4 regions of the Corallincola platygyrae genome follow, and region 3 is predicted to be linked to each of the others. Evidence: predicted binding sites of a transcription regulator. Region 3 holds the regulator's gene; each other region holds the start of a gene.
The links. Region 3 encodes sigma-54, which starts transcription at its own class of promoters, with help from an activator protein. Its sites were predicted from a motif close to GTTGGCACGNNNNTNGNNT; they were not measured.
Positions count from the first base shown of each region.

Region 1: the regulator sigma-54 is predicted to act here: its motif matches at 3,834-3,852, upstream of ABEA14_RS00995 (putative urea ABC transporter substrate-binding protein).
Region 2: the regulator sigma-54 is predicted to act here: its motif matches at 4,250-4,268, upstream of flgB (flagellar basal body rod protein FlgB).
Region 4: the regulator sigma-54 is predicted to act here: its motif matches at 3,996-4,014, upstream of ABEA14_RS13105 (PEP-CTERM sorting domain-containing protein).

Region 1 is NZ_BAABLI010000004.1:53,489-61,238, forward strand. Features, by position in the region: gene ABEA14_RS00980 (response regulator) at 1-2,512, shown strand, start outside; gene ABEA14_RS00985 (dodecin) at 2,608-2,826, shown strand; gene ABEA14_RS00990 (endonuclease) at 2,992-3,708, shown strand; guanidine-I (ykkC/yxkD leader) riboswitch at 3,920-4,018, shown strand; gene ABEA14_RS00995 (putative urea ABC transporter substrate-binding protein) at 4,090-5,139, shown strand; gene ABEA14_RS01000 (ABC transporter permease) at 5,231-6,061, shown strand; gene ABEA14_RS01005 (ABC transporter ATP-binding protein) at 6,058-6,903, shown strand; gene ABEA14_RS01010 (urea amidolyase associated protein UAAP1) at 6,955-7,750, shown strand, end outside.
Region 2 is NZ_BAABLI010000004.1:326,508-334,257, reverse strand. Features, by position in the region: gene flgG (flagellar basal-body rod protein FlgG) at 1-357, opposite strand, end outside; gene ABEA14_RS02135 (flagellar basal body rod protein FlgF) at 384-1,145, opposite strand; gene flgE (flagellar hook protein FlgE) at 1,319-2,653, opposite strand; gene ABEA14_RS02125 (flagellar hook assembly protein FlgD) at 2,690-3,385, opposite strand; gene flgC (flagellar basal body rod protein FlgC) at 3,414-3,827, opposite strand; gene flgB (flagellar basal body rod protein FlgB) at 3,830-4,225, opposite strand; gene ABEA14_RS02110 (CheR family methyltransferase) at 4,372-5,202, opposite strand; gene ABEA14_RS02105 (chemotaxis protein CheV) at 5,237-6,163, opposite strand; gene flgA (flagellar basal body P-ring formation chaperone FlgA) at 6,287-6,979, shown strand; gene flgM (flagellar biosynthesis anti-sigma factor FlgM) at 7,064-7,399, shown strand; gene ABEA14_RS02090 (flagella synthesis protein FlgN) at 7,420-7,750, shown strand, end outside.
Region 3 is NZ_BAABLI010000029.1:3,794-11,543, reverse strand. Features, by position in the region: gene lptC (LPS export ABC transporter periplasmic protein LptC) at 1-266, shown strand, start outside; gene lptA (lipopolysaccharide transport periplasmic protein LptA) at 250-795, shown strand; gene lptB (LPS export ABC transporter ATP-binding protein) at 798-1,523, shown strand; gene ABEA14_RS16675 (RNA polymerase factor sigma-54) at 1,614-3,119, shown strand; gene hpf (ribosome hibernation promoting factor) at 3,148-3,435, shown strand; gene ptsN (PTS IIA-like nitrogen regulatory protein PtsN) at 3,443-3,892, shown strand; gene rapZ (RNase adapter RapZ) at 3,916-4,761, shown strand; gene ABEA14_RS16655 (HPr family phosphocarrier protein) at 4,765-5,043, shown strand; gene mgtE (magnesium transporter) at 5,137-6,495, shown strand; gene pmbA (metalloprotease PmbA) at 6,597-7,750, opposite strand, start outside.
Region 4 is NZ_BAABLI010000015.1:67,674-75,423, forward strand. Features, by position in the region: gene ABEA14_RS13090 (efflux RND transporter permease subunit) at 1-1,688, opposite strand, end outside; gene ABEA14_RS13095 (efflux RND transporter periplasmic adaptor subunit) at 1,702-2,877, opposite strand; gene ABEA14_RS13100 (BUD32 family EKC/KEOPS complex subunit) at 3,159-3,812, opposite strand; gene ABEA14_RS13105 (PEP-CTERM sorting domain-containing protein) at 4,056-4,658, shown strand; gene ABEA14_RS13110 (DUF3192 domain-containing protein) at 5,007-5,372, shown strand; gene ABEA14_RS13115 (carbohydrate kinase family protein) at 5,390-6,304, opposite strand; gene ABEA14_RS13120 (DUF308 domain-containing protein) at 6,708-7,253, shown strand; gene ABEA14_RS13125 (choice-of-anchor Q domain-containing protein) at 7,337-7,750, opposite strand, start outside.

The sequences.
Region 1 (7,750 bases), on a different contig from region 3:
TGGCTGGTGTGAAGCGACAGGCATCAGTGAAGAAGACGCATTGGGACATACTCCCTATGACTTTTTGCCTGCTGAGATTGTCGATCCTCTGATGGCTCATGATGCACAGGTAGCTGACAGCGGTGAAGCGGTGGGCTTTGAGGAAGCATTCGTTAGTCCATCGGGTCAGGAGCAAACCTATTATACTTACCGATTCCCGATAAAATCTGAAGACGGTCGGGTGTTTGCTTTGGGCAGTATCTCTACTGATGTCACTGAGCTCAATCAAGCACGACAGGAAGCGGAGGCGGCAACCAAGGCGAAAAGCGATTTTCTCGCCAATATGTCTCATGAGATCCGAACACCAATGAATGCCATTATCGGCATGTCTCATCTTGCACTTCAGACCGAACTGAATGCAAAGCAGCGCAACTATGTTGAAAAGGTTCATCGCTCTGCCGAAGCCCTGCTAGGCATCATTAATGACATCCTCGATTTTTCCAAGATTGAGGCAGGCAAGATGACCTTGGAGCGGATCGACTTCCGGTTGGAGGATGTGTTGGACAATCTGGCTAATTTGGTCGGCCTCAGAATTGAGGACAAAGGACTCGAACTGCTGTTTGATATCCCAGCGGAAATGCCAACCGCTTTGGTCGGTGACCCGTTGAGGCTGGGGCAGATTTTGGTAAATCTGGGTAACAACGCGGTTAAGTTCACCGAAACAGGTGAAGTGGTTATCAGTGCCAAGCTGGTGTCGAAAGGGGACAAAAAAGTCAAACTACAATTCAGCGTTCAGGATACGGGTATCGGTATGACGCAGGAACAATGTGCCAAGTTGTTCAAATCCTTTAGCCAGGCAGATACGTCGACCACGAGGAAATTTGGTGGTACTGGGCTGGGGCTGTCTATCTCCAAGAACCTCTCAGAGCTGATGAATGGCGAGATATGGGTTGAGAGTGAGTTGGGATGCGGCAGTTGTTTCAGTTTTACCGCAGAGTTTGGTTTGCAGAAACAGGCTTGCCCCAGCCTCAGAGAGGTAAACAGCGTAATTGGTGAGCAGCGGGTACTGGTCGTTGACGACAACAGCTCAGCGCGGCAAATCATTTGCAACATGCTCAGCAGTTTTGGCCTGCAGAGTGACAGTGTTGATTCAGGTAAAGGCTGTCTGGAAATTCTTCGAAGCGCTAAGCAGCGATACCAAATCGTCATCATGGACTGGAAGATGCCGGGCATGGATGGCTTCGAGACCATACGCAAGATAGGCGAACTAAATCTGCCTGAACAACCGCAAATCATTATGGCAACTGCCTACGGTAGAGAAGAGGCTATCCAGGAGGGGGATACCGAGCAGGTAAGTAGTGTCATCAGTAAACCTTTGACACCATCCTCTTTAATGGATGCAATCATGCGGGCTATCGGCAAAGAGGTGATTAGCGAAACCCGGGCAAGTAATCGTCAAGACGCTGCATCTGAATCGATTGTTGCTTTGCAGGGAGCTTATGTCCTGTTGGTTGAAGACAACGAAATGAACCAGGAGTTGGCTGTAGAACTGCTGACAAGCAATGGCCTTACTGTGGAAGTGGCAGATCATGGTGAAGAAGCGTTGGAGCAACTTTCCAAGCATACCTTTGACGGTGTCCTGATGGATTGCCAAATGCCGGTTATGGACGGTTACACCGCCACACGAAGAATTCGCTTGAACCCTGAGTGGAAAGATTTACCCGTATTGGCGATGACAGCAAATGCGATGGCAGGCGATAGGCAAAAAGTGCTGGATGCCGGCATGAACGATCACATCGCCAAGCCTATTAACGTTGACGAAATGTTCGCCACCATGGCCAGGTGGATAAAGCCAAGTAAAAAGCGCCCGGTAGACGTTGTAGATGCGAAAGCACCAGCAAGCCGTATTGACAAAAACAAGCGGGTGACTCTGCCTGTTATCGATGGTTTAGATACCGCTGCGGGCTTGGCGATAACCCAAAACAATCCCACGCTATACCTCAAACTGTTAAACAAGTTTGTTGCTAATCAGGGCGAGTTTGTTGAAAGTTTTTCATCAGCGGTGGCACAGGATAATTGGGAAGACGCTGAGCGTTTGGCTCATACATTGAAGGGCACCGCTGGCAGTATTGGCGCTGGAGCCATTGCTGATAACGCAAAACTGCTTGAGCAACATGCCCAAAATAAGGCAAAACAGCCACAAATTACGGTCGCGATAGAACAGTTAAAAGATGAGTTCGTTCCATTTATCAAAGCGCTGAAGTTAGCACTGCGTTCATCTGATGAACAAAGTGCTCGAGAAATAGTTGATGAGCAGACACTCGATAAAGCCGCGTTTGACGTCAAACTCACACAAATGCGCCCGCTTATTGAAGCGTTTGATACCCAAGCGGCGGAAGTACTGGAAGAGCTGGCTCAAGTGCCTGGAATGAATCAATATCAGCAGCAGTTAAAACGCCTTGAAATGGCGATCTCCGATTATGATTTTGATTTGGCTTTAGAAGCGTTGGAAGAGTTGGAAAGCCAGGTTTGACCCATGTCTGGCGCGCCAGATTTTTCCGCAACAACTAAACTCCTGTTTAACGTGATTCGTATTACCCCCCGAAACAAACGGCCAGGAGAAAAGCGATGTCAGGTTCAAATCATCATACCTACAAGTTAACTGAGATAGTTGGTTCCTCTCCCGATGGCATTGAAGATGCCATTAACAACGCGATTGAGCGAATGGGCAAAACCATACACAACCTGCGTTGGTTTGAAGTGGTTGAGACCCGTGGTCATATCGATGGTGGCAAAGTGGCCCATTGGCAGGTGACTTTAAAAGTAGGTTTTACCCTCGACGATTAGGTTTTACTCTCGTCGAATAGGTTGCTGGCGCGAATCATAAATTAAATCGCAACCTAGTCATGATTTGCTAATATTCTCCCTCGACAGGGAGGAATCTCTTGTGGTCGTGCTGCGACCACAGAATTACGGACGATTGATGTTGTTGTTATTTAATCGAGGTTGTCCGTGCATGCTTTTCAATGCTCTTTTGGCAGATTCCTGCTTTTCGCCTTTTTTCTTGCTCCAATCCAGACGTATGGCAGTGATACATTCACTTTTTCTCAGGCTAAACGTGAATTGAAAACCCTTTACACGACTGAGCTTTCCCCACAAACCTTCTATTGTGGATGTGATTTTAAAAAACAGGGAAAGAAGCTGATACCGGTGCTTGAGAGTTGTGGTTATCAGGTACGCAAAGAGCAGAAACGCGCCAGCCGAATTGAATGGGAGCATGTGGTGCCAGCCTGGGAATATGGCCACCAAAAACAGTGCTGGCAAAAAGGTGGCCGCAAGAACTGCGCAAGAAACAGTGATGCCTTCAAAGCCTTTGAAGGGGATATGCACAACCTGGTACCAGCGATTGGCGAGGTGAACGGTAATCGCAGCAACTATCGGTTTGGTATGGTGACGAGTAGCAAACACGCGAGTTATGGCGCCTGCCCGATGAAAATCGACTTCAAACAACGGGTCGCTGAGCCAACCGTGCGAGCAAGAGGGTGGGTGGCGCGAATCTATTTCTATATGTCAGAGAAACACGGCATCAAACTTAGTCGCAAACAACGCCAGCTATTTGAAGCCTGGGATAAGCAATACGAGCCATCTGACGCAGAGTGCCAGCATGAACGAGCGGTGGCTGCGCTCCAGGGGGATCGCAATCGATACACGGCGGAAAAGTGCCGTTGATACCCTCGCCTTAAATTGGTGCAAGCTATGTGAGGTTGATCAAAAGCGCGCCCTAATATGGTGATGGTGGGGCTTTTTAAACTACTCGATGTAGATTAACTCTTTGAAAATAAAGACTAATATTAATTGGCATAGCCTTTGTATTGCTATAGCTAGCAGAAGCGTTGATGGCATCACTTAACTTAGTCAAAACACGCTAGCCACAATTTGGAAAATGGTTCGCTAGGGTTCCGGCCTTTAAAACAGGTGACTGGTCCGAGAGCGAACGACCTCTTTCGAGGTTACACGGCGGGATAAAAGCCCGGGAGGATGAATCGAGGCAGTGATGCCGTCGTCACCTTCTGCGCACATTAAAACGCTAATACGAAAGGGGTCCGCAACATGAAAATCAAAGCAACCTTACTTGCACTATTACTACTCGCGTCACCTGCTTCATTCGCCAAAGACAGTTTCAAAATTTGTTGGTCTATCTACGTCGGTTGGATGCCTTGGCATTACGGCGAAAACGAAGGCATCGTTAAGAAGTGGGCTGACAAATACGACATCGACATCGAAGTCGTGCAAATCAACGATTACATCGAATCTATCAACCAGTACACCGCGGGCGCTTTTGATGGCTGCACCATGACCAACATGGATGCGCTGACCATCCCTGCGGCTGGTGGTGTCGATTCAACCGCGCTAATTGTTGGCGACTTCTCCAACGGTAATGATGGCGTTGTTCTGAAAGAGGGTGCATCTCTGGCTGATATCAAAGGTCAGCAGGTGAATCTGGTTGAGTTGTCGGTTTCCCACTACCTGCTGGCTCGCGGCCTGTCTACCGTAGGTCTGAGCGAAAAAGATATCAAAGTGGTTAACACCTCTGATGCTGACTTGGTTGCCGCATTTACCACCAAGGACGTGACGGCAGTGACCACCTGGAACCCGCTACTGTCAGAAATTACATCTCAGCCGAATGCCACCAAGGTGTTCGACTCTTCTCAGATCCCTGGCGAAATCATCGACCTGTTGGTGGTTAACACGGACACGCTGAAAGCCAACCCTAAGTTTGGTAAGGCGTTAGTCGGCGCATGGTACGAAATCATGGGCAAGATGGCCGATGGCTCAGAATCCACTGCCGCTGCGCGTACCGCAATGGGCGTTGCCTCTGGTACGGATCTGGCGGGTTATGAAGCACAACTGGCCTCTACCAAGATGTTCTACACCCCTGCAGAAGCCGTCGCGTTTACTACCAGTGCGCAACTGAAAGACACCATGAAGTACGTTGCTGAGTTCTCATTCCAACACGGCCTGTTGGGTGATGGTGCTATGGATGCCAGCTTTATCGGCATCGAAACGCCAGCCGGTGTTTATGGCGATAAAGGCAATGTGAAGTTCCGTTTCGACCCTAGCTACATGCAGATGGCTGCTGAAGGCAAGATCAAGCTGTAGGCCCTCCTGCTCAGGCCCTCATTTTGAGGGTCCATGTTCTGGAGTGTAATCAGTCGAATAGGGGAGTAGCAGCTCCCCATGGAGAAACCGCATGCGAATAATCAATCGCTATCCTTCAACGCCGATGCGCTGGGTCTTGGGGCTACTGCCTTTTATCCTGCTGCTGTTGGTCTATATGGGCGCCTCTGAGGCGCGACTGGCAGAGAACCCGAACGACAAGCTTTTGCCCGGAATTACCAAAATGGCAGATGCGATCCAGCGACTGGCCTTTGAGCCCAGCAAACGCAGTGGTGAGTACCTGTTTTGGCAGGACACACTGAGCAGCTTGCAGCGCTTAGGCATGGGCGTCGGGATCAGCGCATTGATTGGCTTGGTCATTGGTGTTGGCAACGGCGCGATCCCCTTGGTTCGCGCCAAACTGTCACCCTTGGTCACGGCTATCAGCCTGATCCCGCCGATGGCGATACTGCCGGTGCTGTTTATTGTTTTCGGTCTTGGTGAAGTATCGAAAGTGGTGCTGATCGTGATTGGTATCGCGCCATTTATTATTCGCGATCTGCAGGCCCGTACGTTGGATATTCCCAGCGAACAGCTGATAAAAGCACAAACCTTGTCAGCCAACAGTTGGCAGCTGATTATCCGCGTGTTGTTGCCGCAGGTGATGCCACGACTGCTCGATGCTGTGCGTTTGTCATTGGGTGCCGCCTGGCTGTTTTTGATTGCTGCGGAGGCGATCGCGGCCACTGATGGGCTGGGCTACCGCATCTTCCTGGTTCGCCGTTATCTGTCGATGGAGGTGATCCTGCCTTATGTGTTCTGGATAACTCTGTTGGCGTTTGCCATCGATTGGGCGCTGCGTCTGATTAGCCGTAAAGCCTTCCCCTGGTACCACTCAGCACAGAATCAGGGAGGTCAGTCATGAGTTATATCGCCATTAGCCAACTCTGGAAAAACTACGGTGATCATGTCGTACTGGAGCGCCTTAGCAAGCAGGTGGAGCAGGGCGAGTTTGTCACGCTGGTCGGCGCCTCTGGTTGCGGTAAAACCACCTTCCTGAAGATGTTGCTCGGCGTAGAGTCGCCAAGCAAAGGTCAGCTGAACCTGCAGGGGGCCCCCCTTAAACGTGAGCCCGATGGTGAGCGTGGCATCGTGTTTCAGCGCTACTCTGTCTTCCCTCATATGACGGTAAGACAAAACGTACTGGTTGCCGTGGAGTTACGTCATCAAGGCTGGCTGTCACGCTTGACCGGACGTTTGTTTGGCAAAGCGAAACAACAGGCATTGGCAGATGTGGATGCCATGCTTGAGCGCGTCGGCCTAGCGCCTTCCGCTAACCGCTATCCCCATGAGTTGTCAGGCGGCATGCAGCAACGTCTGGCGCTGGCGCAGGCGCTTATCGCCAAGCCTAAAGTACTGTTGCTGGATGAACCGTTTGGCGCACTGGACCCGGGCATTCGTGCTGATATGCATGTACTGGTGAAAGAGCTGTGGCAGCAGGAAAACCTGACCATCTTTATGATCACCCACGACCTGTCCGAAGCGTTTGCCTTGGGCTCGCGCCTCTGGGTGTTCGATAAGGTGCGTCACGATCCTCAGGCGCCTCAAGCCTATGGTGCAACTATCACCTATGACCTGCCAATCAATCAACAAACTGCCAACTGTGATGATACCCAGCAGGTGCTGGCAAAAACGCTTTCACCTCATGTGGACTTGAGCACTGCTCAGCCAGAAAAAGCGGGATTGGCAGCCGCTGAAAGTGAATAGCGGAGAGCCAGTTGGCTCTGTTAGGCAGTAAGAACTTTTGTGAGAAACAAAATGAGTTTATTAGACAAAAATGAGTACACCACACGGATTCCCGGGGCCAGTCACTGGTCGTTCCGGATCCGTCGTGGCATGCAGATGAAGATCACCGATCTTCAGGGGGGCGCCAATGTCGGCATGCTGTTCTACAACCCTGAAGATCTGCTGGAGCGTTACAACGCCCCGGATACGCTCAAGTGTCAGCACACCTTCAAACTAAGCCAGGGTAACTGTCTCTATTCGGATATGGGGCGAATATTCTGCTCAATCACCGAAGACTCTGTGGGCTGGCACGATACCGTTAGTGGCAATTCGAATGCTGCATCGGTCGCAAAGCGTTTTGGTGAGAAGAGTTACCAGGAAGCAGGCAACCGATGGCATCAGGACGGCTACACATCATTTCTGGTTGAGTTGGCCAAATATGGCCTGGGCAAAAAAGACATGGCTTCCAACCTCAATCTGTTCAGCAAAGTGGCTGTGGCTGATGACGGTAAGTTGAGTTATGTCGTTGACCACAGCAAGCCAGGTGACCATGTGGTGCTGCGATTTGAGATGGACACGCTGGTTGTGTTGCATAACTGCCCACATCCGATGCACCCGGAAGGGGAATATCCGCGCAAGCTGATCGAGATAACCCTGTCTGAAGCGCCTGCAGTTCAAAGTGACGACGAGTGTATGAATCACTGCCCTGAAAATGGCCGCGGCTTTAAGAACAACCAACTTTATCTGATGGGCATGCCGCCACTAAGTATGTGTGGTGAAGATCACTCTCATTCCCACGATCACTCCCACAAGAATTCCCACGTAGAAG
Region 2 (7,750 bases), on a different contig from region 3:
CTGGCCATTTCGGGTGTAGGCGATATTGCCATCAGGCAACAGGATCTGGAAAAAGCCACGTCCCTGAATGGTCCAATCCATCGAGTTATCAGTGGTCAGTAGGTTACCCTGGGTATGAATCTTCTGAGTCGCTGTAACCTTAGCGCCTGCGCCAAGCATCAAACCGGTAGGCAATTCGGTATTTGCCGACGATAAGCCACCGGGTTGATTAATAGTTTGATAAAGCAGGTCCTCAAAAATCGCACGGCTTTTTTTGAAGCCAACAGTGCTGGCGTTCGCCAGGTTGTTGGAGATCACTGAGATATCGGTCTGCTGGGCATCGAGGCCTGTTTTACTGATCCAAAGTGCGGGATTCATAATGCTAACTCCTTACTCTTCAGTGATTAGCCAAGACGCAACAGCTGATCGCCAGAACGGTCGATATCTTCTGCTGTTCGCATCATCTTAATTTGCATTTCAAATTGGCGTTGAAGACTGATCATTGTGGTCATCTCGCTGACCGCATTGACGTTACTTCCTTCAAGAACACCACTCATTAACTTGACGTCGATATCTGCTGGCGCAATGGTGGAACCCAACGGACCAGGCTCTTTCAGCCGGAACAGACCATCCAAACCTTTATCCAGGTTGGCGTTGTCTGGACGAACTAATTTAATTCTGCCTACCGCTGCTATCGCGTTTGGTGGTGCGCCTTGCGGCAGAACCGATACCGTGCCATCACCACCCACTTCGATCTTTGCATAGGGCTGAGGTACGAAGATGGGGGCGCCGTCATCACCGATCAGCGCACGCCCCATGCCGTTCTCGATCATACCTTCGGGTGTAATTCTCAGATCTCCCGCTCGGGTATAGGCCTCTTGGCCTTCAGCATCTTGAACCGCCAGCCAGCCATCGCCCTTCACGGCGACATCAAGAGAGCGGTCGGTGGTCATCAAAGATCCGATCCGATAACTGGAGGCAGGATTCTCTGTCATGGCAAAAACCCTGGTCGGCATCCCTTCACCAAACGCTTGCATGGCTCTGGATTGCTCGAGGTCTGCTTTAAAACCCGTAGTCTTAGCATTCGCCAAATTATTGGCATGAACACCTAAGGCCTGAAAATTCTGCTTAGCGCCGCTCATGGCGAGGTACATCATGCGGTCCATAGGAACCTCAGCGTCAAAATAAATACTATCTGACGTTGAATTTGCAATTGGTGTGCCAGAACTTTAAGCGTTTGATATGTAGGCAGTAAAAAGGTAGGGAAGAGAACTGCCAAAAGTAAAAGGCAAAAAAATGCCGCTCATATTGAGCGGCAAAAGAGACCGGCTTAGATCAACTATCGGATCTGAAGAATGGTCTGGGTGATAGTGTTATTAACTTCCAATGAGCGGGAGTTGGCCTGATAGTTCCGCTGACCCGTAATAAGGTCTACCAGCTCGGTAGTCAGGTTCACGTTAGACTGCTCCAGCGTACCCGACAGAATACGACCGAAAGAACCCTGATCTGCCTCACCGGCAATGGGATCACCAGAACTCTGCGATACTGCCCAGGAAGTATTACCCACAGGCGATAAACCTTGTTCATTGGCTACACGCACGACAGCAACTTTACCAAGAGGCTGGGTTGTGCCGTTACTGTAGGTAGCATTTACCAAGCCGTCAGTACCAATGTCGACGGAAGTTAGGCGGCCTACCGTAATACCATCCTGTGACAATGCCTGAACCTCAAACGCCGCAGCAAACTGAGTGGGGTTATTGTAGTTAAGCGTGATCGCCTGGTTGACGTCCGCACCATTCATATTCACACCGGCACCTGCTGGTGGCGCAACACCTAATGGTAATGTAGTAACCGGGTTGCCACCGTTAACAGACGCCACAGTACCATCGGCATTAAAGTTCATATAGACGCCAGACTGACCATTGGCACCCACCGGTTGTGTTGTCGGTGCAGGTGGCGCCACAATATCTACAGGTACAGCACCGGTATCATCGGTTACCGTAGTAAACATGGCCCATTGGTTAGCGGCGTTAACATCTTTCACGTAATAGGTGGTTTGGACATAACTCTGTCCCAATGAGTCGTAAATAGTCAGTGACGTCGCATTGTTATAGGTCGTATTGTCTGTTGGGTCGAAGTTTGCTGGATCCAGTGGCACCTCACTCGCAGGCAAGTTCAACGTGATATCCACATTCTGTGTCGCCTGGGGCTGACCGGCTGAAGATGGGATCTGTAAAGGGATCGTCGAGGCTAATGCAACTGAAGACACTGTACCATCAGGGTTTACTGGGAACACCCGCAAGAACTGGCCAGCGGAGTTCACCATAAAACTATTTTCGTCAAGCTTGAAGGCCCCTGCTCTGGTCAGGTTTACATCCAAATCTTCTGCATTTGCGGAGGTAGCAAAGAAACCACTGCCATCAATCGCTAAGTCCAGCGAGTTATTTGAAAACAGAAATGAGCCCTGAGAAAACTGCTGTGCCACGTCAGCGGTTGTCACACCCTGACCCACAGTTGTTCTCGAGTTTGAGAAAACACTTGAGCTGTAAACATCGGCGAATTCAGCGCGCGACTCCTTAAACCCAAATGTGTTTACGTTCGCAATATTGTTCGCGGTGACGTCAATATCTTTCTGGGCAGCATTAATACCGCTCAACGCAATGTTAAAAGACATAATTCTTTACTCCCGTTTATCTGGTGTCCGCTTGCTCTAGCCTTTAGCGACTTCGAGTACATCACTTAAGCGGAATCCACCTTGAATACCTTGCAGATTTAGTGCCACACCGTTCGCACCACTGATACTAACGCTATCAACCTTGGCGTAAGTAGAGATAGGCAGCTCCTCGCTGGAGTCCCCCTGCAGCGCATACGCCTTAACTACATAGTTGCCAGGCGGCAATTGGTTGCCTTCTGTATCAGTACCGTCCCAATCAAAGCGGACATTACCCGCCTCTTGCTCACCCATGGCGAAAGAGTGCATAACCTCACCCCGGGTGTTTTCGATGCGCACTGTGACATTGGTGGTTGGGGCCGAAAGACTTACCACACCCTCAACGCCTGTTGTGTCTGATTTATAGCTATACCCCGTAGGCACCAGCACTTTCTGGCCAACCAATGAAGATGCTTGCAACGCCTGACTCGAACTCATGATGTCGTTCAGGCCAGTCATCTGTTCATTCAACTGACCAATACCCTCTGCGGTAGTGAAAGAACTCATCTGGGATACCATCTCGGCGTTCTCCACCGGTTTAAATGGGTCCTGGTACGCCAGCTGCTGAGTAAGCAGAGAGAAAAAGTCTTCCTGCGACAACATGGTGTCTTTAGGCTCGGTGTTAATTTCCGTGCCCTCATCCTGCCAGCGAAGTTGGTCTAAATAGCTACTACTTGTTCCGCTAATTTCGCTCACAATCTGCTCTCCTTAAACCAAGTCCAAATTACTTGCCCAGATTCAATGTCTTGTTAAGCATCTGCTTTGCCGCATCTGCAATCTGAACATTGGTTTGATAGCTACGAGACGCCGACATCATATTGGCCATCTCTTCAACCACATTGACATTGGGTTTGTAGATATATCCGTTCTCATCTGCCATTGGATGCTCTGGCTCGTACTGGCGTATCAAAGGCTTATCACTTTCAACAATACCTTTCACTTCAACGGGAACAGCACTTTGATCCTGACGCGCACTATCAAACTGCGCGGCAAAAACCGGGTGGCGGGCACGGTAGGTTTCATCGACGCTGCTGGCTACGCTGTCAGCATTCGCCAAATTACTGGCGGTTGTGTTCAGTCGCAGTGACTGAGCACTCATACCTGAGCCTGCAACATCAAGAACGTTAAATAGACTCATGCCTATTCTCCTTTAATAGCCGATGTCAGACCGCGAAACTTGGAGCCGAGGAAGGTCAGCGAAGCTTGGTGCTCCATCGCGTTCTGAAGGTAGTTGTTTCGCTCTTGCTGCATATCCACAGTGTTGCCATCGCCGGTATCCGGCTGATTTGGCACCCGGTAACCGGTTTCACCGGTAGGCGGCAATTTAACGTCAATATGCCGCTCATGCGTTCGCGACATGGCAAAGCCCTGCCGCGCCTGTGCATTTGCAAGCGCTGCTTTGAAATCAATATCTCTCGCTTTGTAATGCGGGGTATCTGCGTTAGCAATGTTGCTGGCAATCACCTCGGCACGCTTGGTGCGTATACCTACGGTGTGCTGATGAATACCTAACGCTTTATCGAAACTGATAGCCATAACCTTTCCTCCACGTGGAAAAATTAGCAATCAGCGTGCCAAAGTATTTTTGACGCTTGAAAAAACGCTAGGGAAGAAGGTCAATTTATGCCATCAGAAACAGAAAAGCCCGCATCACGCGGGCTTTCGACATCAGAACAACTTAATTACTTTTTAACTTTGTAAACAATACCAGGGTTACAGCGGATCATTTCAAAGTCATCACTCAGTCCAGTTATAGATTCCGAGGCGCCAAGGAACAGATGTCCTCCAGGGTTGAGTGCTCCGGCGAATTGTTTGAGGATTTTCGACTTCACTTCAGGCGAGAAGTAAATCAACACATTTCGACAGAAGATAACGTCAAAACGTCCCAGCAATGCATAACTGTCCAGTAAGTTGCAGTGACGGAAGTTGACCAAACCTCGCACCTTACTATTCAGCCGCATCTTATCGCCAGCAGCCTCAAAGAACAGACGTTTGCGTTCAGGAGACAAACCACGAGCCAACGCCAGCGAGTCATATTCGGCACGCTTACACTGCTCCAGCATACTATTTGAGATATCAGTACCAAGAATCTGAGCACTGCCAGGCAGGCCTCCAGGTCTCGATTGCTGATACTCAAGCACACTCATGGCGATAGAGTAAGGTTCCTGACCAGAGGAGCTGGCGGCAGACCAAATCTTCACCGGACCACGATGCTTGGCGTATTCGGGCAATATCCGGTTCTTCAAGAGTTCAAAAGGATAAGTATCCCGGAACCAAAGCGTCTCATTGGTGGTCATGGCATCAATCACTGATGCTCGTAGATCTCTGTCTCTCGGTGACATCGCTCGGCGTATCAACTCTGACATTGACTCCAGTCCATACTGATTCATCAGAGGAGATAAACGGCTTTTCACCAAATACTGTTTATTATCGCCCAGCACAATACCGCACTGCTGCTCTAGGAAAGCTCTGAACTCATCGTATTCAGTATCAGCTAATTTTTTATGGGGCACATTTACACCGTTTACTAAAAAGCACTAGGGACTATTAATTTGATTTCTCAATCGCTTTGGTTACCGCGGCCGCCAATTCGTCGGGATTAAACTTAGGAATGAAATCATCCGCCCCTACTTTCTTCACCATCGCCTCATTGAACACACCACTTAAAGAGGTGTGAAGAATGACGTATAACCCGGCAAGTTTGGGGTCGTTACGTATTTCTGCCGTCAATGTGTAACCATCCATCTCGGGCATTTCAACATCAGATATTAGCAAGGCATATTTTTGACGAATATCATCAACGCCTTCCAACTCATCTTTTAGCAGGTCTAATGCTTCTTTACCGTCTTTTACCAGCTCAGTATCCAGATTGAGCGCACTGAGTGCCCTGTTGATCTGATTTCTCGCCACGCTGGAATCATCTGCAATTAATACTTTGCGACCCGCAATCGTTTCAGCAAGAGTACGGTCGATTAAGTCGCCACTTACTTCTGTGTCTGTTGGGGCAATTTCATCGAGAATCTTCTCTACGTCAAGAATTTCTACCAGTTCGTTTTCAATCTCTGTAACCGCGGTCAAATAGCTGAACCGTCCTGCACCTTTTGGCGGCGGTAAAATAGCTTCCCAGTTAATATTGACAATGCGTTCAACGGATTCGACCAGGAACCCCTGAATCGAGCGGTTATACTCGGCAATAATAATGAAGGATTTAGAGAGATCTTCCACTGGACGGAAGCCGATAGCCTGGCCTAAATCGATAACTGATATCGTTTGCCCACGGATATGCGCCACACCTCGAACATAAGGATGCAACTTCGGCATGCTGGTCAATGGTGGGCACTGCAGTACTTCTTTAACCTTGAATACGTTGATACCAAAACGCTGCCTGCTATTTAGTTTGAACAACAGCAATTCCAATCGGTTCTGACCAACCAACTGAGTTCGCTGGTTTACCGTATCCAGAATACCCGCCATACCTTACTCCAACTAAAATGGGCACATTATTTGCTGCGTTACCCGCAATGAATGTAATCGTCTGTTTTTTGGCAGACCTAAGTGTCCGGTTCGCTGCGACACTCTACTTAGCATAGTAAACCTATGAACAGATTAACTAAAACTCTATTAGTTTTTATCTTAGCGAGCTCACATCTAGGGCATGCAAGCGAGCACCTTGAAGCTCATCAGCAAATACAAGAGGTTGCTGAGCAGTTCATCACATCACAGTTCGAAGATGACGGCGTGACGCGTCAAATAACTGCCAACCCTATCGACTCGCGAGCTCGTTATGCCAAATGCGAACAGCCACTGGAAGCTAGTCTGCCCGGAAAACAACGTTTATCGCGCAATGTAACCGTCCAAATTCGGTGTCGCGGCACGTCATCCTGGACCATCTATCTGCCCGTGCGGGTCAAAGAGATGCGAAAAGTGGTGGTCGCAAAACAGGGATTAGCATCTGGCACCGTATTGCATCGGCAACAGCTTAAAATAGTTTACCAAGAAAACATGCTGACACGTGGAGGAGCGATGACAGATATCGATTCTGTGATCGGTGCCAGACTAAAACGTCAGGTAAGGGTCAACGACCCAATCCTCCAGCAAAACCTCTGTGTTGTTTGTAAGGGAGAAACCGTTACAATCGTTGCTAAGGCGGACGGTTTCCAAATTAAAGCCAATGGTGTTGCCTTAAGTGACGCCAGCTTGGGAGAGAAAGTTCGGATACGAAACAGTCGTTCCGGACAGACTTTGGAAGCCAGAGTGACCGCGGTAGGCGTGGTCATTGTCGCTATTTAAATAAAAATACGTAATTAGTATTAAAGTTTGTATAGCGGTGGCCGATAAAGGGTTAGCGAAACTATATCCCAAGAGGAAGCACACATGGCGGTTGATCTGAACAAGATTGTGCCTGGGAGACCACAGGAAGTGGCGGCCAACAAGCAGGCCAAACAACAACAGCAGGTCCAGCAACAGGCTACAACACAGGCAAAAGCACCTGAACAGGGTGCCAAACAGGCACAGGATTCAGTTTCTTTAACGCCGCAAGCGCAGCAACTGGCACAAACACAGAAAGCACTGGCAAAAGCGCCTTCTGTTAGTCAGGAAAAGGTCGCTGAACTGCGTAAAGCAATCAGCGAGGGGAACTACAAAGTAGACCCGGAAAAGCTGGCTAAAGCGATGACCAAACTGGAGTCTGAGCTGTTTGGTATTAGTTAATACCGAGCAGGAGTATACACTTGGACAATCAGAGCAACATTGAAACGCTGCTGAATCAACAGGTTCAGCGGCTTGAGGCGCTTCAGTCATTACTGAACGATGAGCTTGAAGCGCTGAAAAAGCGAGATCTTGATCAGATAACTGCCATCGCTGAGAAAAAAAGCGAACTGTTAGTGGCGTTGCAAGGTGCAGACAATGAGCTCGCTCCCCTACTCTCCTCGGCACAAGACCCATCTCACGATGAAGCTCGGCAACAAATTGAGGCCATGCTCAATACCTGCAAACAGCTCAATGAAATCAATGGCCAAGCACTGCAACTCAGCATGGCCGGATTGGCCCGACTGCAGAATA
Region 3 (7,750 bases):
CAGAACAGGGACGACTGAGAGAGAACCAGTTGATTCTTGAGCAGCAGGTTGTTATTGAAACCCAAACAGAACAGAATCAAACCAATACTCTGCTGACCGAGTATGTAGAAATGGATCTGGCATCAAATGAAGTCAGCAGCGATCAACCTGTTACGGTCAAAGGGCCGAGCTACCAACTCCAGGGAGTTGGATTGCGAGGCAATGTAGAAAAAGAGCAGATTGAACTGCTCAGTGATGTAAAAGCGACCTATGAACCTGAAAAATAGATTTTATCTCGGCCTGGCTGGACTGCTGATCGCGGTAACCCCTCATATCCAGGCTGTTGAAGCTGACTTTCAGCAAGAAGTCCGTGTGGATGCCAAGCGCCAAAGCATTGATATACAAAAAGGTATCATCTCGTTCTTTGAAGATGTCAGCGTTACTCAAGGCACATTGAAGATTTTTGCTGACACCCTTCAGGTTGAACAGTCTGCAGGTGCGGGAAAAGAAGTTTTGATCGCCGCAGGCGAACCCGCAAAATTCAGTCAACTGCTGGAAAATGGTCGCACCATGACAGCAGAAGCAAAAGAGATACGCTACCGCTTGGCGGACAAGACGTTAATTCTTACCGGTGGCGCGACCCTGACTCAACAGGACAGTGTGGTGCAAGGAGAGCTGATACGTTACGACATCGCCAAGCAAAAACTGGTGGCTGAAAGCGGCAAACAGGAAGGTGACCGCGTCACAACCATCTTTTTACCCGAACAGCTGCAACAGCAGTTGGGTCAGAAAGATGAAGAAGAGGATACCGAATAGTCATGGCAACCCTCACCGCCAACCATCTGGCAAAAAGCTATAAAGGGCGCCAAGTGGTGAAAGATGTCTCTTTGGCGTTAAACAAGGGCCAAATTGTCGGCTTGTTGGGCCCCAACGGGGCGGGCAAAACAACCACCTTTTATATGGTGGTTGGCCTGGTACCAAATGATAAAGGGCGCATCACAATCAATGATGAAGATGTCACTCTATCCCCCATGCACGTTCGCGCACGCAAGGGGATTGGTTACCTACCACAGGAATCCTCCATCTTTCGCAAGCTGTCTGTATCCGACAACATTATGGCCGTGTTGCAAACCCGCGCTGAACTGAGCCGGGTCCAACGACTGGAAATACTGGAGCAGCTGCTTGAAGAGTTCAGCATTACTCACATTCGTGACAGCTTAGGAATGTCTCTGTCGGGCGGTGAGCGTCGACGAGTTGAGATAGCAAGAGCACTGGCTGCAGAGCCTCAGTTCGTTTTATTGGATGAACCTTTTGCAGGAGTAGATCCAATATCTGTAACCGATATCAAGAAAATCATTGAACACTTACGCGATCGAGGTCTTGGTGTCTTGATTACTGATCACAATGTGAGAGAGACTCTGGATGTATGTGAGTACGCTTACATCGTTAGCCACGGAGAGTTGATAGCCAAAGGCAAGCCGGAAGATGTATTATCGGATCAAAAGGTACGTGACGTGTATCTCGGCGAGCAATTCCAGCTATAGTTTAATTAACGGGTGACGCATTTTTTAGTCTCTCACTCGAACTCCACGTCCGTTGTAAGCAAGTGCGTTTTTTTATTGTCACGGAAGTAAATGAAACCGTCATTACAGTTACGTTTAGGCCAGCAACTTACCATGACGCCGCAATTGCAACAGGCAATTCGGCTGTTGCAATTATCGACTCTGGACCTCCAGCAGGAAGTTCAGGATGCGCTCGACAATAATCCGCTTCTGGAACAGACAGAACAAAGCGACGTAGCTGAGCAGCCTGTCAACGGCGAGGCTCAAGATCTTCCTCAAAAAGCTGAAACGGCATCAGCTGACAGCAACGATGGTTTCCAAGACGAACATGATGCTGCTGCGGTTGAAACGTCGGAAGCACTCAACAAAGAGCAGATATCTGACGAACTTCCAGTAGACAGCACCTGGGATGATCACCTCTCTGCAGCGCCAGTTTCCGGAGCCTCCTACGGCGACGATAGTGAGTTCAGCTATCAGGGCGAGACAACAGATTCACTGCAAAGCCACCTCGAGTGGCAGATGCAACTGACTCCATTCAGTGACGTAGACCGTGCAATCGCCACCGCCATCATTGATGCCATCGACGAATCCGGCTATCTGACTGTGTCAGCAGAAGACATTCTTACCGCGCTCGGACAAGATGAAGAAGCGGTTGAGCTGGATGAAGTTGAAGCTGTAATCAAACGTATTCAGTTGTTTGACCCGATCGGCGTTGGCGCTCGCTCACTGCAAGAGTGCCTGCTGGTGCAGGTCAACCAATTTGCAGAAGATACACCTTGGTTGAAAGAATGTAAGCAGGTTCTGGGCAATCATATCGAGCTACTCGCCAGCCGTGACTATCGCCAGTTGATGCGTAAAAGCAAGCTCAAGGAAGACCAGTTACGCGAAGTTCTCCGCTTGATCCAGTCACTTAATCCTCGCCCAGGCAGTGCGGTGATCAGTGGCGAAGAACAATACGTGATTCCAGACGTATCGGTGACCAAAAAAAGCGGTCGCTGGGTTGTAGAGCTCAACCCTGATGCCGTACCTAAACTCAAAGTAAATCAGCAATATGCTGCCATGAGCCGCACGGTGAAGAATTCAGCAGACAGCCAGTACATTCGCTCTCATCTGCAGGAAGCAAAATGGTTCATCAAGAGCCTGGAAAGCCGCAATGATACGCTGATGAAAGTGGCAAACTGCATTGTTCAGTTTCAACGGGATTTCTTTGAATACGGCGATGAAGCGATGAAGCCAATGGTGCTTAACGATATCGCTCAAGCGGTTGATATGCATGAATCAACCATATCCCGTGTGACCACACAAAAGTATATGCATACCCCCAGAGGTATCTTCGAGCTTAAATATTTCTTCTCCAGCCACGTCAGTACTGAAGGGGGTGGAGAATGCTCCTCAACAGCTATTCGAGCACTGATCAAGAAACTAGTGGCGGCTGAAATCCCCAGCAAGCCTTTGTCAGATAGCAAAATTGCTGACCTACTGGCAGACCAGGGAATTCAGGTAGCAAGACGAACGATCGCCAAGTATCGGGAGTCCTTGTCTATCCCACCGTCAAATCAGCGAAAGAGCTTGCTGTAAAAAGCTCACCAATAAAAGGATGAGGTCTATGCAAATCAATCTTACCGGCCATCATGTCGAAGTTACTGATTCACTCCGAAACTATGTGAATGAAAAGTTCACTAAGCTAGAGCGCCATTTCGACCACATCAATAACGTTTACGTTATCCTCAACGTTGAGAAGTTAACGCAAAAAGCAGAAGCAAAACTGCACCTAAATGGTGGTGAGATATTTGCTAACGCAGAGCATTCAGATATGTATGCCGCAATCGACGCGTTGGTCGATAAACTCGATCGACAAGTAATTAAACATAAAGAAAAGCTAAACGCGCACTAATTACACTATGGATATATCATCCATTCTCAGCCTGGACTGCACTCGAAGTGCAGTCCACGGTTCAAGCAAAAAACGAGTGCTTGAGATGGCCAGCGAACTGGCTGCCAAGCACCTGCCGGATCACGGCTGCAAAATGATCTTTGAAAGCATTCTGGATAGAGAGAAAAAGGGCAGTACAGGTATTGGAAATGGTATTGCTATTCCTCATGGGCGGATCTCAAATGCCAGTAAAGCTGTTGCAGTCTTGTTGCAGTGCGATGAGCCTATTGCCTTTGATGCCATCGACAATCAACCAGTAGACCTCATATTCGCGCTACTGGTCCCAGAACAGAGCTGCCAGGAACACCTGAAAACCCTGTCAGCAATTGCAGCAAAACTCTCAGACAAGCAAATTCTGAAGAAGTTAAGATGTGCAGATAACGATCAGGAACTCTACGAGATCATCACTCACCCATGAGCGACACGGACGTAGCGTCACCCATTAAACTTACTATTGTCAGCGGCCGATCAGGCTCTGGCAAAAGTGTCGCTTTACGTGTTCTGGAAGATCTTGGTTATTACTGTGTCGATAACCTTCCTGTAGAAATGCTACCGACATTGGTCACTCAGGTCAGTGAGCGCTATGGCGAGATAGCGGTCAGCATCGACGTTCGAAACCTGCCTGAAGAGCCGCATACGTTAGAAACCATTTTAGACATGCTGTGCCAACAGTATCGTTGCACTTTACTGTTTCTGGATGCAGACCAAAGCGCGCTGATAAAACGATTCAGCGAGACCCGCAGATTGCACCCTCTGTCTAAAAACGGAGGCTCTCTTGAGCAGGCAATTGCAGCTGAAGAGCGTCTGCTGGAACCTTTAATATCGCGAGCAGACCTGCAGATAGACAGCTCGTCCTTATCTATTCACCAATTGAGTGAGCTGGTCCGAGAGCGGATATTAGGTAACGCCGAACGGAGTTTGGTTTTAGTGTTTGAGTCGTTCGGGTTTAAGTACGGCATCCCTCAGGATGCAGACTATGTATTCGATGCCAGATTCCTACCAAATCCCCACTGGGAGCCAGAACTAAGGCCGCTGACAGGCAGGGATTTGCCAGTACAGCAGTTTTTTGGCCAACAGCCGCTGGTATCAAAGTTTATCTGGCAGATAAATAATCTGCTAAACACCTGGCTGCCACATCTTGAACTTAATAATCGCAGCTATGTGACCGTGGCTATCGGTTGTACCGGAGGCCAACATCGCTCAGTGTTTATCGCCGAATCACTGGCCGCACAATTCAAAGAGCTGCGCGAAGATATCCAGATCCGCCACAGAGAATTAGATCACTAGTCCATGAGCCAACGTGTAGAAAAAAAACTCCTGATTAAGAACAAACTTGGCCTGCACGCTCGTGCTGCAACCAAGCTGGTGACATTGGTAAATCGATTTGACGCTGAAGTGCTAATCGAGCATCAGGGAAAATCCGCATCAGCAGCCAGTGTGATGGGACTTCTGATGCTGGAAACCTGCATGGGTCAGGAGATATCCGTGGTCAGTGAAGGCGATGAAGCGCAAGAAGCAATGAATGCCGTTGAAGCGTTAATCAATGATCGCTTCGACGAAAACGAATAACCACATTTAAACAAAAATTCTCTCTATTTTTCTGGTTGTTACGATACAATTCTCCTATCTGTTCTAAATAAACACTTGGGGAGGTGAATATCGATGTCTGAGATTTACGAGCAGGACCTTCCCCAGCAAAAGTTAAAACAAGTCAGAGATGCGCTAGATAGCGGCATGTTCATTCATGTTCGCCGCATTCTCCAGTCGATGGAGCCCTCTGATGTCGCCCTCTTGTTTGAGTCAACGCCAACCAAAGGGCGTACCGTACTCTGGCAGTTAGTAGATCCTGATCAACACGGTGAAATCCTCGAAGAACTCTCCGAAGATGTAAAAGACAGTATTATCCGCCTGATGGATCCTGAACTGGTTGCTGCGGCAACCGAAGGGATGGATACCGATGACTTGGCAAACCTGCTCCGAGGTCTGCCCGACAGTGTCTATCAGGAGATCCTGGCGCAAATGGATGCGCAGGACAGGCATCGTGTCGAGGCCGCACTCTCGTTCCCCGAGGAAACCGCTGGCGCCATTATGAACACCGATACGGTGTCACTGCGCCCTGATGTCACCGTCGATGTCATCCTCCGCTATCTAAGGCTAAAAGGTGAGCTGCCCGAAGCCACGGATCACCTCTACGTCGTCAACAAGCGCGACGAGCTCATTGGCCAGGTAGCGCTGGCGACCCTGGTCACCGCAAACCCCAGTGCCACGATCGAAGAGGTGATGGACAAAGACGCTGAAAAGATCCCGGTTGAAATGGATGAAACCGAGGTCGCTCAGATGTTTGAGCGTTACAACTGGGTGTCAGCTCCCGTAGTCGACGACAGTGGCATACTGCTTGGTCGTATCACTATTGATGACGTGGTCGATATCATTCGTGAAGACGCTGAACACTCAATGATGAGCATGGCGGGTCTGGATGATGAAGAGGATACCTTTGCACCGGTATTGAAGAGTACTAAGCGCCGCACAGTATGGCTGGGTATCAACCTGCTAACCGCATTGATGGCAGCCTTTGTCAGCAACCTGTTTGAAGATACGCTGGCACAGATGGCCACTCTCGCAGTATTGATGACTATCGTACCCAGCATGGGCGGCATTGCCGGCAGTCAGACCCTGACCCTGGTGATCCGTGGCATGGCACTGGGTCATATCGGCGAAAGCAACTCTCGGTGGCTTTTGGGTAAGGAGGCCCTAATCGGTCTGCTGAATGGCCTTATCTGGGCCCTGTTAATCGCCGCAGTGGTCGCAGTTTGGAAACAGGATATCCGTGTGGGAGCGGTTATCGCCTTTGCCATGTTGGTTAATATGGTTTGCGCAGGTGCCAGTGGCGTACTTATCCCACTATTAATGAAGCGACTCAATATCGATCCCGCACTTGCTGGTGGGGTGGTTCTCACCACCATTACCGACGTGGTTGGCTTATTCGCCTTCCTTGGGGTCGCTACCTGGCTGCTGTTGTAGCTGGCTCCACGCGACTAAATTAAAAAATACCAAATAAAAAGGCTGCACCAGACTCTATTAATCTGACGCAGCCTTCTAATCATTGGAACAATAGCTGTTGCTTAGTTGCCAGCTACTTTCATATTTTCCAACAGCATCGAACCGGCGTGAATCGAGCCGCGATAGTCAATATCATTGCCGACAGCAACCACCTGCTTGAACATATCCTTGAGATTGCCTGCAATCGTGATCTCTTCAACCGGGAACTGGATCTCGCCATTCTCGACCCAGAATCCAGCTGCGCCACGGGAGTAGTCTCCAGTCACAATATTCACACCCTGTCCCATCACTTCTGTCACCAACAGGCCTCGGTCCATCTGTTTCAACAATGCAGCCTGGTTGCCGGCATTACTGGTAACCTGCCAGTTGTGGATACCGCCCGCATGACCAGTTGACGCCATACCTAACTTACGTGCGGCATAGCTTGTAAGCAGATAAGAGGAGAGTACACCGTCTTTGATAATGTCTCTATCAATCGTCGCGACACCTTCAGAGTCAAAAGGACTACTGCCCAGAGCCTTTGGCATATGGGGACGCTCTTCGATAGTGAAAAGCTCAGGAAAAATCTGCTCCCCTAACTGATCCAGCAAGAAACTGGATTTACGGTAAAGGTTGCTACCAGAAATAGCAGCCACCAGATGACCAACTAATCCACTGGCCATCTCAGGCGACATCAATATGGGTACCGAACAGGTATCGAGCTTACGTGCACCCAAACGCTCCACCGTTTTCCTGGCAGCCTCTTCACCCACTCGTTGAGCAGACCAGACATCAGCTGGATCACGAGCCACTGAATAACCGTAATCACGCTGCATCTGCTCGCCTTCACTGCCAATCACTACGCAGCTGAGGCTGTGGCGAGAACTCTTGTATCCATGCAGAAACCCATGGCTATTGCCATATACCCGAATACCGTTGTGGCTGCCAAAAGTCGCACCATCACTATTGGTGATACGCGGATCATAAGCGAGCGCAACTGACTCGGCTTCTGTTGCGATATCTATCGCCTGCTCCACATCCAGCGGCTGAGGATGATATAAGTCCAAGTCGGGTACATCGGTCGCAAGCCATAACGGGTCTGCGGGACCATTGCATGGGTCTTCCGATGTGTGTTTAGCGATATCTACCGCCGCACTGACCGCTTGAGCAAGCGCTTTCTGACTCAGATCCGAGGTCGATGCAGAGCCTTTTCGCTGCCCCACATATACGCTGATCC
Region 4 (7,750 bases), on a different contig from region 3:
GTAGGCACAAAACTTGTGGGCAGGATGCTCGCTAAACCGCCGACACCCGCAAGTAACACCAGATAAACGACACCAACAAAGGCGGTTTTTCGGACCAGAGATGAAACCCATTTGCTGTAGCCATTGGTCATACGATTGAAGTGCCTGTTAAACAAGGCATGGAAACCTTTCTCTTTTTTCTCCGGCGTTTTCAACATCACAGCACACAGTGCGGGACTGAGCGTCAGCGCGTTAACCGAGGAAATGAGTACCGAGATACAGATGGTGACTGAGAACTGGGCGTACATCTGACCGGTAATGCCTGGCATCACAGCCGTCGGTGCAAACACGGCCAACAGTACCAAGGTGGTGGCGATCACCGGCCCTGTGACCTGGCGCATCGACTCAGCCGTAGCGTCGACAGCAGACATCCCTTCCTCTTCCATCAGGCGGGTGACATTTTCTACCACGATAATGGCATCATCCACCACGATACCGATGGCGAGGATTAGTGCAAACAGGGTGACGGTGTTGATGGTCATGCCGGTGGCCAGCAGGAAGGCAAAGGTACCAATCAGAGACACCGGAATAGCAATCGCCGGGATCAGGGTTTGCCGGACATTCTGCAGGAACAGGTAAACCACCAAGACCACCAGGCCAAGTGCCTGTAGCAGGGTGACGACCATCTCCTCGATGGAGACTTCAACGAAGCGTGTGGTATCGTAATACACGCCCCAATCCAGACCCTCTGGGAAGTTTTCTTTCAGCTTGGCCAGCTCGGCACGCACGCCTTTGGCAACTTCCAGTGCATTGGCGTCGGAAGACTGGTTAATAAAGATAAGGGAGGACGCCTTGCCATCGAGCAGGGCTTCGGCGTCGTAGCTTTGGGCACCCAGTTCTACGCGAGCAACATCTTTGAGTTTGACGCTACTGCCATCTTCGTTTGCCAGCAGCACAATCTCCTTAAACTCCTCGACATCGGTTAAACGGCCTTTGGCCTGCAGCGTATACTGGAATTTCTGATCGCCGCCGGCAGGTGGCGCGCCGATACGCCCTGCAGGTACCTGAACGTTTTGCTCCTGTAGCGCCTGTCGAACATCATCAACCGTGATTGACAGACCAGCCATGCGGTCCGGGTTAAGCCAGATCCGGATGGAGTAGTCCATCGAGCCGATAATATCGGCTTTGGATACGCCCGGTACTCGCGCCAGATTGTCCTTAATGTTGATCGCCATGTAATTGTTGATAAACAGACTGTCGTAGCGATCATCGGGCGAGAACAGACTTACCGCCATCAGCAGGTTGGGGCTCTGTTTCTCAACTTTTACCCCTTCACGTTTTACCTCTTCCGGCAGTCGTGCGGTGGCAATTTGGACCCGGTTACTGACGTTTACCTGGGCCATATCGGCATCGGTGCCGACTTCAAACGTGACAGTCAGGTTATAACTGCCATCGTTGGCGGAGCGGGATTCCATGTAGATCATCCCCTCCACACCATTGACCTCGGCTTCAATCACCTTGGCGATGGTATCCCTGACCGTTTCGGCGCTTGCCCCGGCATAACTGGTGCTGACATTGACGCTGGGCGGCGCCAGATCCGGGAACTCGGAAATAGGCAGTACCAGCATGGAGAGAAAACCCGACAGGGTCAGTACGATCGAGATAACAAAGGCGAACTTGGGCCTGTGAATAAAGAACTGACTGATCATGGTGGACCCCTACCTATTTGCCAGCGCTTTTTTTGCCAGAGCTTTGCTCAAATGGCATCGCTTCCGCCATCTGGGTGGTGACCTCCAATCCAGGTCGAACCTTCTGCAGCCCCTCCACCACGATCATCTCGCCCTCTTTCAGGCCAGATTCTACTTGCCATCTGACACCATAACGACTGCCCATGGTGACCTGGCGCTTTTCAATTTTGCTTTCTGCGTTCACCACTAAAACGAAACGACCGAGTTGGTCTTCCTGAATGGCGACTTGCGGGATCAGCAGCGCTTCCACTTGTGAAGGTGCATTAACGATGGCAGTGACGAACATGCCTGGTAGCAGGGCGCGATTAGGGTTAGGGAACAGTGCGCGAATGGCCAGGGTACCTGTGGCCGCATCTACTCGGTTGTCGACGAAATCAATCTTGCCGTCCAGTTCATACATTTCACCGTTAGGCAGGCGCATTTTTATTACCAGGTCGCCGGCTTCAAGGGCTTCTTCTGCGCCGTCGGCGCCAAAGTTGCGATATTTGGCTACGATTTTTTCACTGGCTTGGAAATGCACTTCGATTGGGTCGAGGTTAACCACGGTGGCTAGTGCGCGATCTGGTGATATCAAATCACCTGCAGACACGTTAGCGCGGCTGATACGACCATCAATTGGCGAAGTGATCTGGGTGTAACTCAAGTTAAGTTTGGCTGCATCTAATGCTGCACGCGCTTTGGATTCTTCCGCTTCCGTTTCCAGCTTGTTGCCGGTGAGTTCATCCATCTCTTTAGCGCTAATAACGCCTTCAGCGAAGATCTCTTTACCACGGTTATAGTTGGCAAGGGCCACTTTTTTAGCAGCGATGGCGCGGTCTAACTGCGCCTGTGCTTGATTCACTTCGGTTTTGTAAGTCGCTGGGTCGATTTCGAACAACAGGTCGCCTTGTTTCACGTCTGCCCCTTCCGAAAAAGTACGACGCAGTAGCAAGCCGGAAACGCGCGCATTGATAGTGGTGTCTTCATTGGCCTGAGTTCGGCCGACAAACTGGCTGTTGGGCACTATTGAGTCAGTCGCAACTTTCACCACGGTAACACTGGGCTTGGGGGCTTGTGGCGGTGGTTGTTTATTGTCGCAGCCGCTTATCACCAGTAGGCCTGCAAGCGCCAACACAGCAGCGCCGTAGCGATTTCCATTTGCTTTGTTCATGTGAACCTCAAAAGACGTCAATTCCCAAATATCCAAGGCGATAATGCTCAAGCGACTGCGACATGAAAAGCCATGCTGAGCGAACTCTGAGTTTTTGGCGTGTTGCGATATCGACAGCAACACGCAGATTCAGATTTGAGTGATGCAAGATCTAAAGCATCGTACATTGATGTTAAGACTGCGCGATATTCATTCAAATAGCTATGAATTTGATAAATTCATCATTGAATCAAAGAGTTTGACACAATTGTAGTCGTTTACAGGAGGTGGGGGCGATTGGATTAACTGCGCTGGTATTTTTGTTTCCAGCAATCCACCGTGTGTTGCAACGGGGCTTTGATTGGTATCCCGGAGTTATGATCCTGATTGAGGTGCAATATATCTCCGGTTTGCTGAAACTTGGTCATGCCTTCTTGATTAGCCCAATAGTAAATTCCCCAGTTATCAAGGTCCCACTGAGGATCATAGGGATTGTGCTCGTAATCCACGTAGAACAGCTGATCAGGCGTACTGACAAAGTTAGCAGGGAAGTAGTCCAGATTGACTCCAGCACGCTTGGCGATATGAGAGATTTGGTAAAGGTCTGATATCACAGCTTCGGCATTGCCCTTGGCAATAAGATCATTGGCTAGGACGCCATCAATATATGACTTAACCAGAAAGCCTTCCTGTTCGTTGTGACTGAGTAATTTGGGTACCGGCACGCCGTATCTTTCCAGATGGTGGTAAGCATTCAGCTCGAGTGTAACTTTGTTTTGGTTGCCAAAGTCGTAGTAGGGACAGGGTTCGTCATGCATCAGCTTGACGACGTATTTGCAGCCATTATGTACCGCCAGATAGGAATAGCCTGATTTGCCTCGGCCAAGTAGCTGCTCCAGGCGCAGTGGTCCTTGCTCGGTTTCCAATACATTGCCAACTTGCTGGTCCGGACTCATTCGGGTTCTCTGAATATTTGCGCGAAAACAGCTCATTTTTGCTGTCCGCGACCTTGTTCACCATGTTTCCCATCAATAAAACGCTGATAAGTAAAGTGCTATATAGCGTTGATTTTATTTACAAAGATCTAGATGTTAGACCTCTGACTTCTTTGAAAACACAATAAATACAGGTAGTTAAGATTTGGCACTTCAATTGCTTAGCTGGTACCGATAACAACAATCTATGTTTGGGGAAAGGAAATGAAAAAAGCAGTATTAGCGTTAGGTGTTGCAAGTGCTTTGATGGCAGCAAATGTATCTGCAGACGTGCTGACGTTTGATGACATCACCAATGCAACCGGATTCACTAACCTTGCTCCTACCAACTACGGTGGGCTTACTTGGAGTAGTGATTTTTACATCCTGCATACACCAACCTACACGCCAAGTGGTTATCAGACGGGCACCGTTTCTGGCGACTATGTAGCGTTGAACGGTTTTGCCAGTGATGTTGCTGTATCAAATGGTGCGTTTAACTTTGAAGGTGCTTATCTGACCGGTGCATGGAATGATGGTCTGCAGATTGAAGTAACCGGCCTGTTGGGTGGTGCGCAGCAATATCAACAAACTGTGAGTGTTGATACTTCAGGTGCTACCTGGTTCGATTTCAATTTCTTTGGCATTGATGAGCTGAAGTTCCGTTCTTTTGGTGGTGTCCAGAATGGTAACTTGAACGGCTCAGGCACCCACTTTGCCCTGGATAACTTTACTTTCAGCAAAGCTGCTGTTCCGGCACCAGCCACTTTGGCATTGCTTGGCTTGGGTCTTGCTGGCTTTGCAGGGTTCCGTCGTCGTAACGGCTAGTCCTCATTAGAATTACAATAAGCCCCGCAATGCGGGGCTTTTTTATACCCAAAGGGCACACTGTGTTCAGGACGAACGGTATGTCGCGGTCACATGGTACCCAAAACACTTCGTGGGGCATGCTAATGTGATGGAGCGACGATGTTCTGAATTCGAGTTGGGTTTGCGTTTGCTTCAGCGCATATGCAGTTGGTCAACTTCACAATGATGTGGTCAATATCCTCAAGTCAGGTTTTTAAATAATCAAGCAATAAACAGTCAAACCTATCAAAAACAATGTGTTACCTAGTTGGCCTCTGTTTTGCTCTAGTCCTTTTCGACATAGTAAAAACCAACAGGGAATTCATGATGAAAAAACTATGGGTAGTACTGGCGCTATTGGCGCCTTTGAGTTTGAGCGGCTGTGTGATTGCCGTTGGGGGAGATGGTGACAGTGTTCGCATGCATTCCGATTGGGAAGATCGTGAGCACGAGAACCGTAAGAAACTGGAAAAGCTGGATCTCGGCATGGCATTGACGGATGTCCGTGGAATTATGGGTACGGCGGACTTCGACGAGAAGCTGGCGAAGGAAGAAAAGTCTTTCCGCATCCTATACTACCGAACTCAGCGTCAACACAAAGACGGCATTACCAGCAAGTCGGAATGTACACCGCTGGTGTTTGAAAACGGCAGTCTTGTAGGTTGGGGTAATACCGCGTTGGAACGTATCTAAGCCATCAGCTTAGCCTCTTAGAAAGGGTGTTGTTTGATAAGCGTCTCTAGTTCGGAGGCGCTTAAAAAACCCTCGGCAGCACCTTTTTCTCCGATTTTCCACGAGGCAAACCTAACCGCTGTCTGAATCGACACGTATGGATTACCCGTAGCCAGCCAGGTGTGGATAAAGGCGGAAAACAGCGCATCACCAGCACCAATGGTGCTGACGATAGGGCGAGTTTGTAGCGCATTGGCGTGATAGAACTGCTGGTCTTCGGCAACAAACATCAGTGCGCCTTGGCTGCCACGTCCCATCACGATGATCTGGTTTTGGTAGCGTTGAAAGAGTTCGTTGATCAACGACTCTGGCAAGCGACCATGCAGGCCTTCGTCACTGAGGAATAGAATATCAGCGGCGGCCATAAAATCACGGTTGTACTCGTCATCGGGATCCGCCAAGACATGAACATCGGTAGCGAGTGAGACTTTGTGTTTTTTCGCTAAAGGTAATAGGGCGCGGTTGTAATTGATGTTGCACATCACTGCGAGTTCACACCCTTCCAGCTGTTGCTCGAAAAGTGCTACATCGTATGCCGTGTCTTGAATGGTTTTCAGATCAACGTGGATCTGCCGTTCACCGCCTTGGCCATAAACAATAACGGAGGCGGGTGTTTCCGCCAGGGTCGACAAGATATGGGTATCGTCGAGTTCTATACGGGCCATGTCTGCCCTTACCAGTTTGGCATTGAGGTCCTGCCCGATTAGGGAGGTAATATCAATATCATTGCCAAGGGTGTGCAGCGCTTTAGCGACGTTGTAACCGACGCCAGAAACGGTGCTGTGGACTTTATCGAAGGCATAGGTGACGGGAAAATAGTTAAGGGGGAAACCATCGATTGCCAAGGTGGTTTCAATATTGATCAGCCCCGAAACCAGAATCCGCTTGTCCATGTCAGTACCTATTCAATTGTTTAATTTTGTTTTTTTACTGAAGTAGCGCACTAAATCTGACTGAATTTGTCCTATATGAGAAGCAAAGAAGACGTGGATCATGACTAATACCAATCCGCATAAGAATATGAGCTACCAGCGGGAATTGAAATCACTTTAGGCAAGGCAGGTGATTGAAGGCATAGTTTTTCTACGCCGAAATCAGCTAACGCTGCATAAAGTGATTTAAAACCCGCCCTGCGGGGAAGTCTGGGCAAGCCCACTTCTGCGTTGCAGCCATTTGCAAGGGAACAATCATTGCTGCATGACTGCGCCTTGAATTGAACTTACCCAGGCTTCCTGGTTGACCATATCTTTATGCGGATTGGTATAAAATTAAGTTGTGCATAGTGAGGAGCTTGGAATGGTAGCGACGACAACAGCAATGACGCCAAAGGCAAGAGCCGCAGTAAGAGCAGTGTCCGTGGCCATGATGATTATGGGCGGGCTTGCGATAATCCTGCCGTTTTATGTTGGCATAGCTGCTGCCATGGTTGTTGGGATCGCCATTGCTCTGACCGGTGTGTTTGGACTGGCAGTTAGTCGCCGTATCAAGCGTGCAGGTTATAAGACGCTGTCAGAAGTGCTCTATTGGGGGTATCTAATATTTGGAGTCATCATCCTGTTTATGCCCAAGCTAACCCTTGGTCTGGCGGCATTTGCGTTGGGTGCTTTCTTTATTCTGATCGGTTGGGTTAACTGGCGCTCAGCCAATCACGCCGCAAACGCTGGTAAAGCCAAACTGAAGAGTGGTTTCAGTGTCGCTTTGGGCATTTTGATTGTATTGGCAGGGTCGACAGGCGTTGCCTGGTTGATCGGTATCGGTTTTGGTGTCAGCCTGCTGTTGCAGGGCATCAACCTATGGAACAAAGTCGGCCAAACGCCGGTGATGTTTGAGGCTGAATCCTGAATGTGGGGTTAACAACGATCTGAATAGAATAGAGTGAGCAACTAAACATTGCTCACTCTATATAATCTGCAGAAAATTACCTCTTACTGAAAGCTTTGAACTTCTATTGCACCAATGTCATAGCTTTCACCCACAGGACGTAGATTGCCATTAAGATCGTCCAAGATTGGTGTCGTGGGCGTCACTCCAGCATCCACTGCTGCACTCGATGAAAGCGGTGCATAGCCAACCCCAGATAGCTCTGGCGCATCGCTGATAACATTGCTTCCTGCCCAGTGACTATCAATTGATGGTAGTAAGTTGCCTTCAACAGAGATTTGCGCACCACCGAAACCTGTAATGGCGTTTGTTTGAGGTAAGTCCTGCTCGCGGTAGAACAGGTTGTTTTCAACCCTGTACACCGACGCAGGTATTTCGCCTATTTGAAGCAAACTGGAGAAATTGACCACTGTATTGTGTATCAGATTGATCTCTCCATCTCCTCCCCAGTCATTTAC